DNA from 2 places in the Streptomyces sp. NPDC006235 genome. Region 1 is predicted to be linked to the other one. Evidence: riboswitches for the same ligand, from Rfam matches in the RefSeq annotation. Region 1 holds a riboswitch; the other holds the start of a gene.

Region 1 (4,451 bases):
TTCGTGGACCTGGAAGCCGGGGGAGCGGCCTGGGACGAGCAGTCGGCGCGGCTGGTCGGGGGGCAGCTGCGCGCGGACATACGGGCCGTCACCGGACTCACGGGATCGGTGGGGCTCGCCGCCTCCAAGATGCTCGCGAAGATCGCCTCGGAGCAGGCCAAGCCGGACGGGCTGGTGGTGATCGAGCCGGGGACCGAGCGGGCGATGCTCGGGCCGATGTCGGTGCGGACGCTGCCGGGGGTCGGGCCGGCGACGGGCGATCATCTGCGGCGGGCCGGGATCACCACGATCGAGGAGATCGTCGAGGCGGGCGAGGACGAGATGGTCCGGCTGCTGGGAAAGTCGCACGGGCACGGCCTGTACGCCATGGCGCTGGCGCGGGACGACCGGCCCGTCGTGGCGGAGCGGGAAACGAAGTCGGTGTCGGTCGAGGACACGTACGACGTGGACATCCACGACCGGGTGCGGGTCGGTCTCGAGGTGCAGCGACTGGCGGACCGGTGCGTGCGGCGGCTGCGCGGGGCCGGGCTGTCCGGGCGGACGATCGTGCTGAAGGTGCGGCGGTACGACTTCTCGACGCTCACCCGGTCCGAGACACTGCGCGGGCCGACGGACGATCCCGCGGTGATCCGCGAGGCGGCGGCCCGGCTGCTCGATTCGGTCGACACGACGGGGGGTGTGCGGCTGCTCGGGGTGGGCGTCAGCGGCCTCGCCGACTACACACAGGAGGATCTCTTCGCGCAGGCGGCGGGGGAGCGGCCGCAGGCGGAGGGGCCCCTCGAGGAGGACGCCGTGGCGCCGGCCGAGGAGCAGCCGGCGCTCGCCGAGCGGCGGTGGCCCGCCGGGCACGACGTACGGCACGCCCTGTTCGGGCACGGATGGGTGCAGGGCAGCGGTCTGGGACGGGTCACCGTGCGGTTCGAGACGCCCGGCTCGCAGCCCGGGCGGGTGCGGACCTTCCGGGTCGACGACCCGGACCTGGAGCCGGCGGATCCGTTGCCGCTGGTTTTATCGACTCCGGAGGAGAGCCGCGGTGGGCCGGAGGGCGGGGCCGGGGCTGTGGGGGTACGGTCCGCCGCCCCCTAGGAGGCTCGCCGGGCTTCAGGCCGTCTCGTCCGTGCCCGCCAGCTTGCCGAAGTCGTGGTCGGGCAGCGGGGGAGGCGCGGCGACGTCGAGACCGTAGTGGTGGTAGAGCTGGAGTTCCTGTTCGGGGGAGAGGTGTCGGCCCACGCCGAAGTCGGGTGCGTCCTTGATCAGGGCGCGGTCGAAGGGCACGTGGAGGGCGCCGTCGATCAGTTCACTGGGTTCGAGGGGGACGAAAGCGTCCCTGCTGAACAGGCCGGTCCGTATGGCCGCCCACTCCGGCTCGCCGGTGGCGTCGTCGAGGTAGACCTCGTCGATCGTGCCGATCCTGGTTCCGTTGCGGTCGAACGCCTTGCGGCCGATCAGGTTGCGCGGATCGATATCGGTTCGCACGGGCCCTCCACATGGTCGCAACTCATCCGTAAGCACTACAAAACGGCACAATCGGAGAGGTGGCCACTCGAAGGTTCGTGCGTGGACCGCGCTGGTACGCTGGCAGCGGCTGTTGACCCCGTGCGGGAGAGTCCTCCAGACACCATCGGAGGCGCCGAAGGAGCAAATCCTCCCCGGAATCTCTCAGGCACACGTACCGCACGGACGAGGTCACTCTGGAAAGCAGGGCGGGTGTCGACGGCTTCCGCTCTCACCGACGGTGAAAACCGGAGGCCTTCGGGCGATCCGGTGAAGCTCTCAGGTTGAGATGACAGAGGGGGAGGCCGTTCGGGTACCCGTGCCGTGGTGCCCCTCGAAGGTCGTGACGACCAGGAGGCCTCCGTAATGACCGCCCACCGCATTCCGCTCTCCGAGCTCGAAGAGGCAGTCCCCTTCGAGCAGCGCCACATCGGCCCCGACCACGAGGCCTGCGCCAAGATGCTTGCGCAGGTCGGCTACGGCTCGCTGGACGAGCTCACGGCCGCCGCGGTCCCGGCCGTGATCAAGAGCGCCGAGGCGCTGGACCTGCCGGGCGCCCGCAGCGAGGCCGAGGTGATCGCCGAGCTGCGCTCCCTCGCCGACCGCAACCAGGTCCTCGGTTCCATGATCGGACTCGGGTACTACGGCACGTTCACGCCGCCGGTCATCATGCGCAACGTCATGGAGAACCCGGCCTGGTACACGGCCTACACGCCGTACCAGCCGGAGATCTCGCAGGGGCGGCTCGAGGCGCTGCTCAACTTCCAGACCATGGTCGCCGACCTCACCGGACTGCCGACCTCCGGTGCCTCCCTGCTCGACGAGGGCACCGCGGCGGCCGAGGCCATGGCACTGTCGCGGCGTCTGGGCAAGAACAAGAAGGGCCTGTTCCTGGTCGACGCGGACGCGCTGCCGCAGACCATCGCCGTGATCCAGACCCGGGCCGAGCCGACCGGCGTCGAGGTCGTCGTCGCCGATCTCGGCGAGGGCATCCCCGCCGAGATCGCCGAGCGCGAGATCAACGGCATTCTGATCCAGTACCCGGGCGCCTCCGGAGCCGTACGCGACATCAAGCCGGTCATCGACCAGGCGCACGAACTCGGGGCGCTCGTCACCGTCGCCGCCGATCTGCTCGCGCTGACGCTGCTGAAGTCGCCCGGTGAGCTCGGCGCGGACATCGCCGTCGGGACGACACAGCGCTTCGGAGTGCCGATGGGCTTCGGCGGTCCGCACGCCGGTTACATGGCGGTCAAGGACAAGATGGCGCGCAGCCTGCCCGGGCGGCTCGTCGGCGTGTCCGTGGATGCCGACGGGAACAAGGCCTACCGGCTGGCACTCCAGACGCGTGAGCAGCACATCCGCCGTGAGAAGGCCACCAGCAACATCTGCACCGCCCAGGTGCTGCTCGCCGTCATGGCCGGCATGTACGCCGTCTACCACGGGCCGGAAGGCCTGAAGGGCATCGCGCGGCGCACCCACCGGTACGCCACGGTGCTCGCCGCCGGGCTCGCGAACGGCGGGGTCGAGGTCGTGCACGGGTCCTACTTCGACACGCTGACCGTGCGTGTCGAGGGCCGGGCCGCCGGTGTCGTGGCCGCCGCGCGGGGCAACGGGGTCAACCTCCGTCTCGTCGACGCCGACCACGTCTCGATCGCCTGCGACGAGACCACGACCCGGGCCCAGCTGCGTGCCGTGTGGGCCGCCTTCGGTGTCGAGGGGGTCATCGAGGCGCTGGACGCGACCACGGAAGACGGGCTTCCGGACGCTCTGCTGCGGTCCGACGAGTACCTGACACACCCCGTCTTCCACCAGCACCGCTCCGAGACGGCCATGCTGCGCTACCTGCGCCGGCTGGCCGACCGCGACTACGCGCTCGACCGGGGCATGATCCCGCTGGGCTCCTGCACCATGAAGCTCAACGCGACCACGGAGATGGAGCCGGTCACCTGGCCCGAATTCGGGCAGCTGCACCCCTTCGCGCCCGCCGAGCAGGCCGGGGGTTACCTCACGCTCATCCGTGAGCTGGAGGACCGTCTCGCCGAGGTCACCGGGTACGACAAGGTGTCCCTCCAGCCCAACGCCGGGTCGCAGGGCGAGCTGGCCGGTCTGCTCGCCGTACGCGGGTACCACCGGGCCAACGGGGACGAGCAGCGCACCGTGTGCCTGATCCCGTCGTCCGCGCACGGGACCAACGCCGCGAGCGCGGTGATGGCGGGCATGAAGGTCGTCGTCGTGAAGACCGCCGACGACGGCGAGATCGACGTCGAGGACCTGCGGGCCAAGATCGAGCAGTACCGCGACGAGCTGTCGGTGCTGATGATCACGTACCCGTCCACGCACGGTGTGTTCGAGGAGCACGTCTCCGAGATCTGCGCGCAGGTGCACGAGGCGGGCGGGCAGGTCTACGTCGACGGGGCCAACCTCAACGCGCTCGTGGGGCTCGCCAAGCCGGGGCACTTCGGCGGTGACGTCTCGCACCTGAACCTGCACAAGACCTTCTGCATCCCGCACGGCGGCGGCGGCCCGGGCGTCGGTCCGGTGGCGGTGCGTGAGCACCTCGCGCCGTACCTGCCGAACCACCCGCTCCAGCCCGAGGCGGGCCCGGAGACGGGGGTCGGCCCCATCTCCGCGGCGCCGTGGGGTTCCGCCGGGATCCTGCCGATCTCCTGGGCGTACGTCCGGCTCATGGGCGGCGAGGGGCTGAAGCGGGCCACGCAGGTGGCCGTGCTCAGCGCCAACTACATCGCCAAGCGCCTCGAGCCGCACTACCCGGTGCTCTACACCGGCCCCGGCGGGCTCGTCGCGCACGAGTGCATCATTGACCTGCGGCCGCTGACCAAGGCGACCGGGGTGAGCGTCGACGACGTCGCCAAGCGGCTGATCGACTACGGCTTCCACGCGCCGACGATGTCGTTCCCGGTGGCCGGAACGCTGATGATCGAGCCGACCGAGTCGGA
Region 2 (4,451 bases), on a different contig from region 1:
GGTCGGACACCGACTTGGTCGACTCCAGTTCGCCGCAGGTCTCGCCCGCGGACACCGTGTCACCGACCTCGGGGAGCTGGACGAAGACCACGTCGCCGAGCGCGTTGGCCGCGTGCTCCGTGATACCGACCGTCGAGACGCCGTCCTCGGCGGCCGACAGCCACTCGTGCTCCTTGCTGTAACGCAGCTGCTGGGGGTTGCTCATGGCCTGGATTCTCCTGTACGCGCGGGAGTGCTGATGAAGGGGACTGCTGGTGAGCGCCGTGATGTGCCGGGGCCGCTGGTGCGGTCCGACGGCCAGTGTCTACTTCTGGCGCTTGTAGAACGGCAGCGCCACGACCTCGTACGGCTCGTGACTGCCCCGGATGTCCACGCCCACGCCGGTCGTGCCGGGCGCGGCGTGCGCGGGATCCACGTACGCCATCGCGATCGGCTTGCCGAGCGTGGGGGAGGGGGCGCCGGAGGTGACCTCGCCGATCACCTCGCCGCCGGCGACGACCGCGTACCCGGCGCGCGGGACCCGGCGGCCCTCGGCGACGAGCCCGACCAGCACGCGCGGCGGGTTCTGCTCGGCCCTGGCGGCGGCTTCGCGCAGGGCCTCGCGCCCCACGAAGTCGCCCTCCTTCTCGAACTTCACCACCCGGCCGAGCCCGGCGTCGAAGGGCGTCAGCGAGGTGCTCAGCTCGTGCCCGTACAGCGGCATGCCCGCCTCCAGGCGCAGCGTGTCGCGGCAGGACAGCCCGCACGGGACCAGCCCGGCACCCTCGCCGGCCTTGGTCAGGGCCTGCCACAGCTCGACCGCGTGCTCCGGCTTCACGAACAGCTCGAAGCCGTCCTCGCCGGTGTAACCGGTGCGGGCGATCAGGGCCGGGACCCCGGCGACCGTGCCGGGCAGCCCGGCGTAGTACTTCAGCCCGTCGAGGTCGGCGTCGGTGAGGGACTTCAGGATCCCGGGGGACTCCGGGCCCTGGACGGCGATCAGCGCGTAGGCTTCCCGGTCGTCGCGCACCTCGGCGTCGAAGCCGGCGGCGCGCTCGGTCAGCGCGTCCAGGACCACCTGGGCGTTGGAGGCGTTGGCGACGACCATGTACTCGGTCTCGCCCAGCCGGTAGACGATCAGGTCGTCGAGGATGCCGCCGTCGGCCCGGCAGATCATGGTGTAGCGGGCGCGGCCGGGCTTGACGCCGCCGATGTTGCCCACCAGGGCGTGGTCGAGGAGGGCGGCGGCCTGCGGGCCGGTGACGGTGATCTCCCCCATGTGGGAGAGGTCGAAGAGCCCGGCCCTCGTGCGCACGGCGTTGTGCTCGTCGCGCTCGGAGCCGTAGCGCAGGGGCATGTCCCAGCCGGCGAAGTCGGTCATCGTCGCGCCGAGCGAACGATGCAGGGCATCGAGCGCGGTGTGGCGCAGTGGCGTACTGCTCATCGGGCGGTCGTCTCCAAGGGCATGACGGGCGAGGTCGTTCCTCCCCATCTGTCATCGGAACCTGAGAGGTTCGCCATGACCGCACAGGACATGGCTTGCACCTTGGGTGGGACCACCGAGGACGGCGGCCCGCTTTTCAGATGTGCCTCGCCCGCGCGGTAACGGGGCCTGAGAGATTCAAGGGAGGGACTTGCTCCTTCGGCGCCCCAGCGTCAGCGGTGCTGGGAACTCTCCCGCGCGGATTCAAACGGCCGGTATGCAGTTGGCGCGCACATCATTGCACGCATCGTCGCGGGGTGGCAGGGGCACCACCCTGTAGCAGGGCTGTTGCGGGAAGAGGACTAAAACGAGAGACATCGGGCATTACCTTCTCTTTACACTCGGCGGGGATGGGACTGAAGTACCTGGCCCCAGGGGAGGACGATCACGGTGAACAGGACCACCGCGTACGCCACGACATCGGGCGTCGCGCTGCCCGAGCAGCCGGCCGCTCCGGCACGGGCGGCCTGCGGCCCGCTGCCGGTGCCGGTCGTCCGCGATCTGCGCGAGCGCGAAGGCCGAGGCCCGCATGCGCTGCTCTTCGGCCCCCGCGACCTCGTCGTGGTCACGGGCCTGCCCGGCAGCGGCAAGTCCACGCTGATGCGGCGCACCGTGCCGGGCCGGCGCATCGACTCCCAGGACACGCGCGACCGCTGGGACGGCCGCATGCCGCGCTTCCTGCCGTACGGGGTCTACCGCCCGCTCGTCCGCCTCGCCCACTACGCCGGACTGCGGCGCGCCCTGCGCACCGGCGAGGGCGTCGTCGTGCACGACTGCGGCACTCAGGCCTGGGTCCGCCGCTGGCTGGCCCGCGAGGCCCGCCGCCGGGGCGGCACCCTGCATCTGCTCATGCTCGACGTCACCCCCGAGGAGGCCCTGGCCGGCCAGCGCGACCGGGGCCGCGGCGTCTCGCGGTACGCGTTCCTGCGCCACCGTGCGGCGGCCAACCGCCTGCTGCGCTCCGTGGAGCGGGGCGAACTGCCCGCGGGCTGCGGCTCGGCGATCCTCGTCGACCGGGACGCGGCGGGCACCCTGCGCCGGATCGGCTTCACGGGCTGACCGCAGGCGGCCGGGGAGCCGCTAGCCTTTTGAGCCACAGCAGTGGTTCCAGGCAGGCGGTAGGCAGATGGACTTCCCGGCGGACTTCTCCGCGGACTTCCCGGCGCACACGCAGACCCACCCGCACGGCGGATGGCCCGGCAACGAACTGGAGGAGGTGCTCTCGGCCTCCCTCGGGGCCGGGCCGTCGGCCGGCGGGCGGATCGTCGAAGTGCTCGGCCGGAGTTTCGTCTGGGTCCCCCTGCCGAACGGCGGCGGCCCGCAGAGCGGTCCCCTCGACCTGCCCGGCATCGAGATCGAGGGCCAGGCGTACGTACCTGTGTTCAGCTCCGAGGAGCAGTTCCGCCAGGTCGTCGGCTCCCACATGTCGTACACGATTGCGCCCGCCGTGGAGTTCGCCCGCGGCCTGCCCCCGCACGCGGGGATAGCCGTCAACCCGGGTGGCGTCGTCGGCATACCCCTCCCGCCGCCCGCGGTGGCCGAGCTCTGCCGGGCCGGCCGGACCCCCTTGGACGGTCCCGCGAGCGGCGGCCGGGTCCGCCTCTTCGAGCCCGACTGGCAGGACGACCCGGTGGACTTCCTCGCCGCCGCCTCCGCCGAGTTCGAGGCCATCGGCGTCGTCCTCACCGCCCGCCGCTGCCTCGCGGCGATCGAGACCGCCGACCCGGTGATGTTCGTGGGCGTCGAACTCTCCCAGTGGGAAGGCGACCTGCGGGCCCTCCCCCTGGAGGCCCTGTCCCGAGCCGTGACCCGGTGCCCGGCCCCCTGGCAGGTCAACCTGGTCCTCCTGGACGTCGCGGAGGACCCGGTGGGCACCTGGATGAGGGACAGGGTCCGGCCCTTCTACCAGCGGTAGGGCGATGCCCTGAAGGGGCGCGGGCTGTAACATCATGCGGCTTCGCCGCGTGGCGCGACCAGCAACAGACGGGCCGCACCCGCCGGACGGGAACGAGTCCCGAGTCGGTGGGCGGGCTTAAGCTAGGTCACGGTCGAGGCGTTGTACGAAGGGGCGGTAAAGGTGAGCGCGAGCGGCACGGCCGCGGCCGGACAGGTCGAGCACATGCTGCGCCAGGTCACGCCCGGGCGTTACGACGCCTACGAGGCACTCCTGCGCGCGCTCGCGACCCCGAACTCCGGCCGGATCTGGATGCTCCTCTGGCACGGCCAGGCGGGCTCCCCCGACGCCCAGTACGGGAACATGGAGGTCGACGGCTACGGCTACGCCCCCTGTGTGACCTCCGCCCAGGAGCTCTCGGCGAGCGGCTGGAACCGCAGCTACGAGGTGGTCGACGGAGTCGACGTCGCCCGCGCCCTCTACCCCGACCACTACGGCCTCTGGCTCAACCCGCACGCCCCCGGCGGCGGCGTCGGCATCCCCTGGCTCGACCTGCGGCGGATCGCCACCGGCCTGGACCGCCAGCCCGCCGGCCCGCTGCGGCTGTCCGAACCGGCCATCGAGCTCCCGCAGTTCTACGCCCTGCTCGCGCAGAACGCCCACCGCACCCCGGCCGTCCGCTCGCTGCGCCGGGCCTGGGTGCAGCCCGCGCTGGGCGCGCCGTACCTCGCCATCGGACTGGATGTGTACGACACCTCGCCGCCGGCCGTGGATTCCGTGCGCGCGATGATGCAGCAGTCCCTCGGCGCCGTACCGGACGGGCTGCCCGTCTCGACCGTCGCCATGTCCGACGAGCACGACCCGGTCGCCATGTGGCTGCGCGCGAGCGCCCGCCCCTTCTACGACCGCGAGGCCCACGCCACCGCCCCGGTCCAGGCCCCCGCCTCGGGCTACGGCTACCCCCCGGTCCAGGGCCGCTACTGACCCACTCGGCGAGTCCCCGGGGCCCCTCATTCCTCACCTTCAAACGCGACCGGCTCTCGGCTCTCCGCGCGTAGATAGGGGTGAAGGATGCAAGTCTGTCCTAAAATGCCC

Evidence for each region. A riboswitch is a leader RNA that binds a small molecule or an ion and turns the genes downstream of it on or off. The one in region 1 is predicted to bind glycine.
Region 2: linked by a shared signal. The riboswitch ahead of gcvT (glycine cleavage system aminomethyltransferase GcvT) and the one ahead of gcvP (aminomethyl-transferring glycine dehydrogenase) in region 1 are both predicted to bind glycine.

What each region holds. Positions count from the first base shown of each region.
Region 1 covers NZ_JBEXSR010000005.1:352,350-356,800, reverse strand. Annotated here, with positions in the region: partial or broken gene ABZ192_RS09270 (DNA polymerase IV) at 1-1,183, shown strand, start outside; gene ABZ192_RS09265 (PRC-barrel domain-containing protein) at 1,102-1,476, opposite strand; glycine riboswitch at 1,590-1,685, shown strand; gene gcvP (aminomethyl-transferring glycine dehydrogenase) at 1,861-4,451, shown strand, end outside.
Region 2 covers NZ_JBEXSR010000052.1:28,433-32,883, forward strand. Annotated here, with positions in the region: gene gcvH (glycine cleavage system protein GcvH) at 1-205, opposite strand, end outside; gene gcvT (glycine cleavage system aminomethyltransferase GcvT) at 305-1,423, opposite strand; glycine riboswitch at 1,570-1,669, opposite strand; gene ABZ192_RS38150 (AAA family ATPase) at 1,853-2,521, shown strand; gene ABZ192_RS38155 (enhanced serine sensitivity protein SseB) at 2,589-3,377, shown strand; gene ABZ192_RS38160 (enhanced serine sensitivity protein SseB C-terminal domain-containing protein) at 3,540-4,340, shown strand.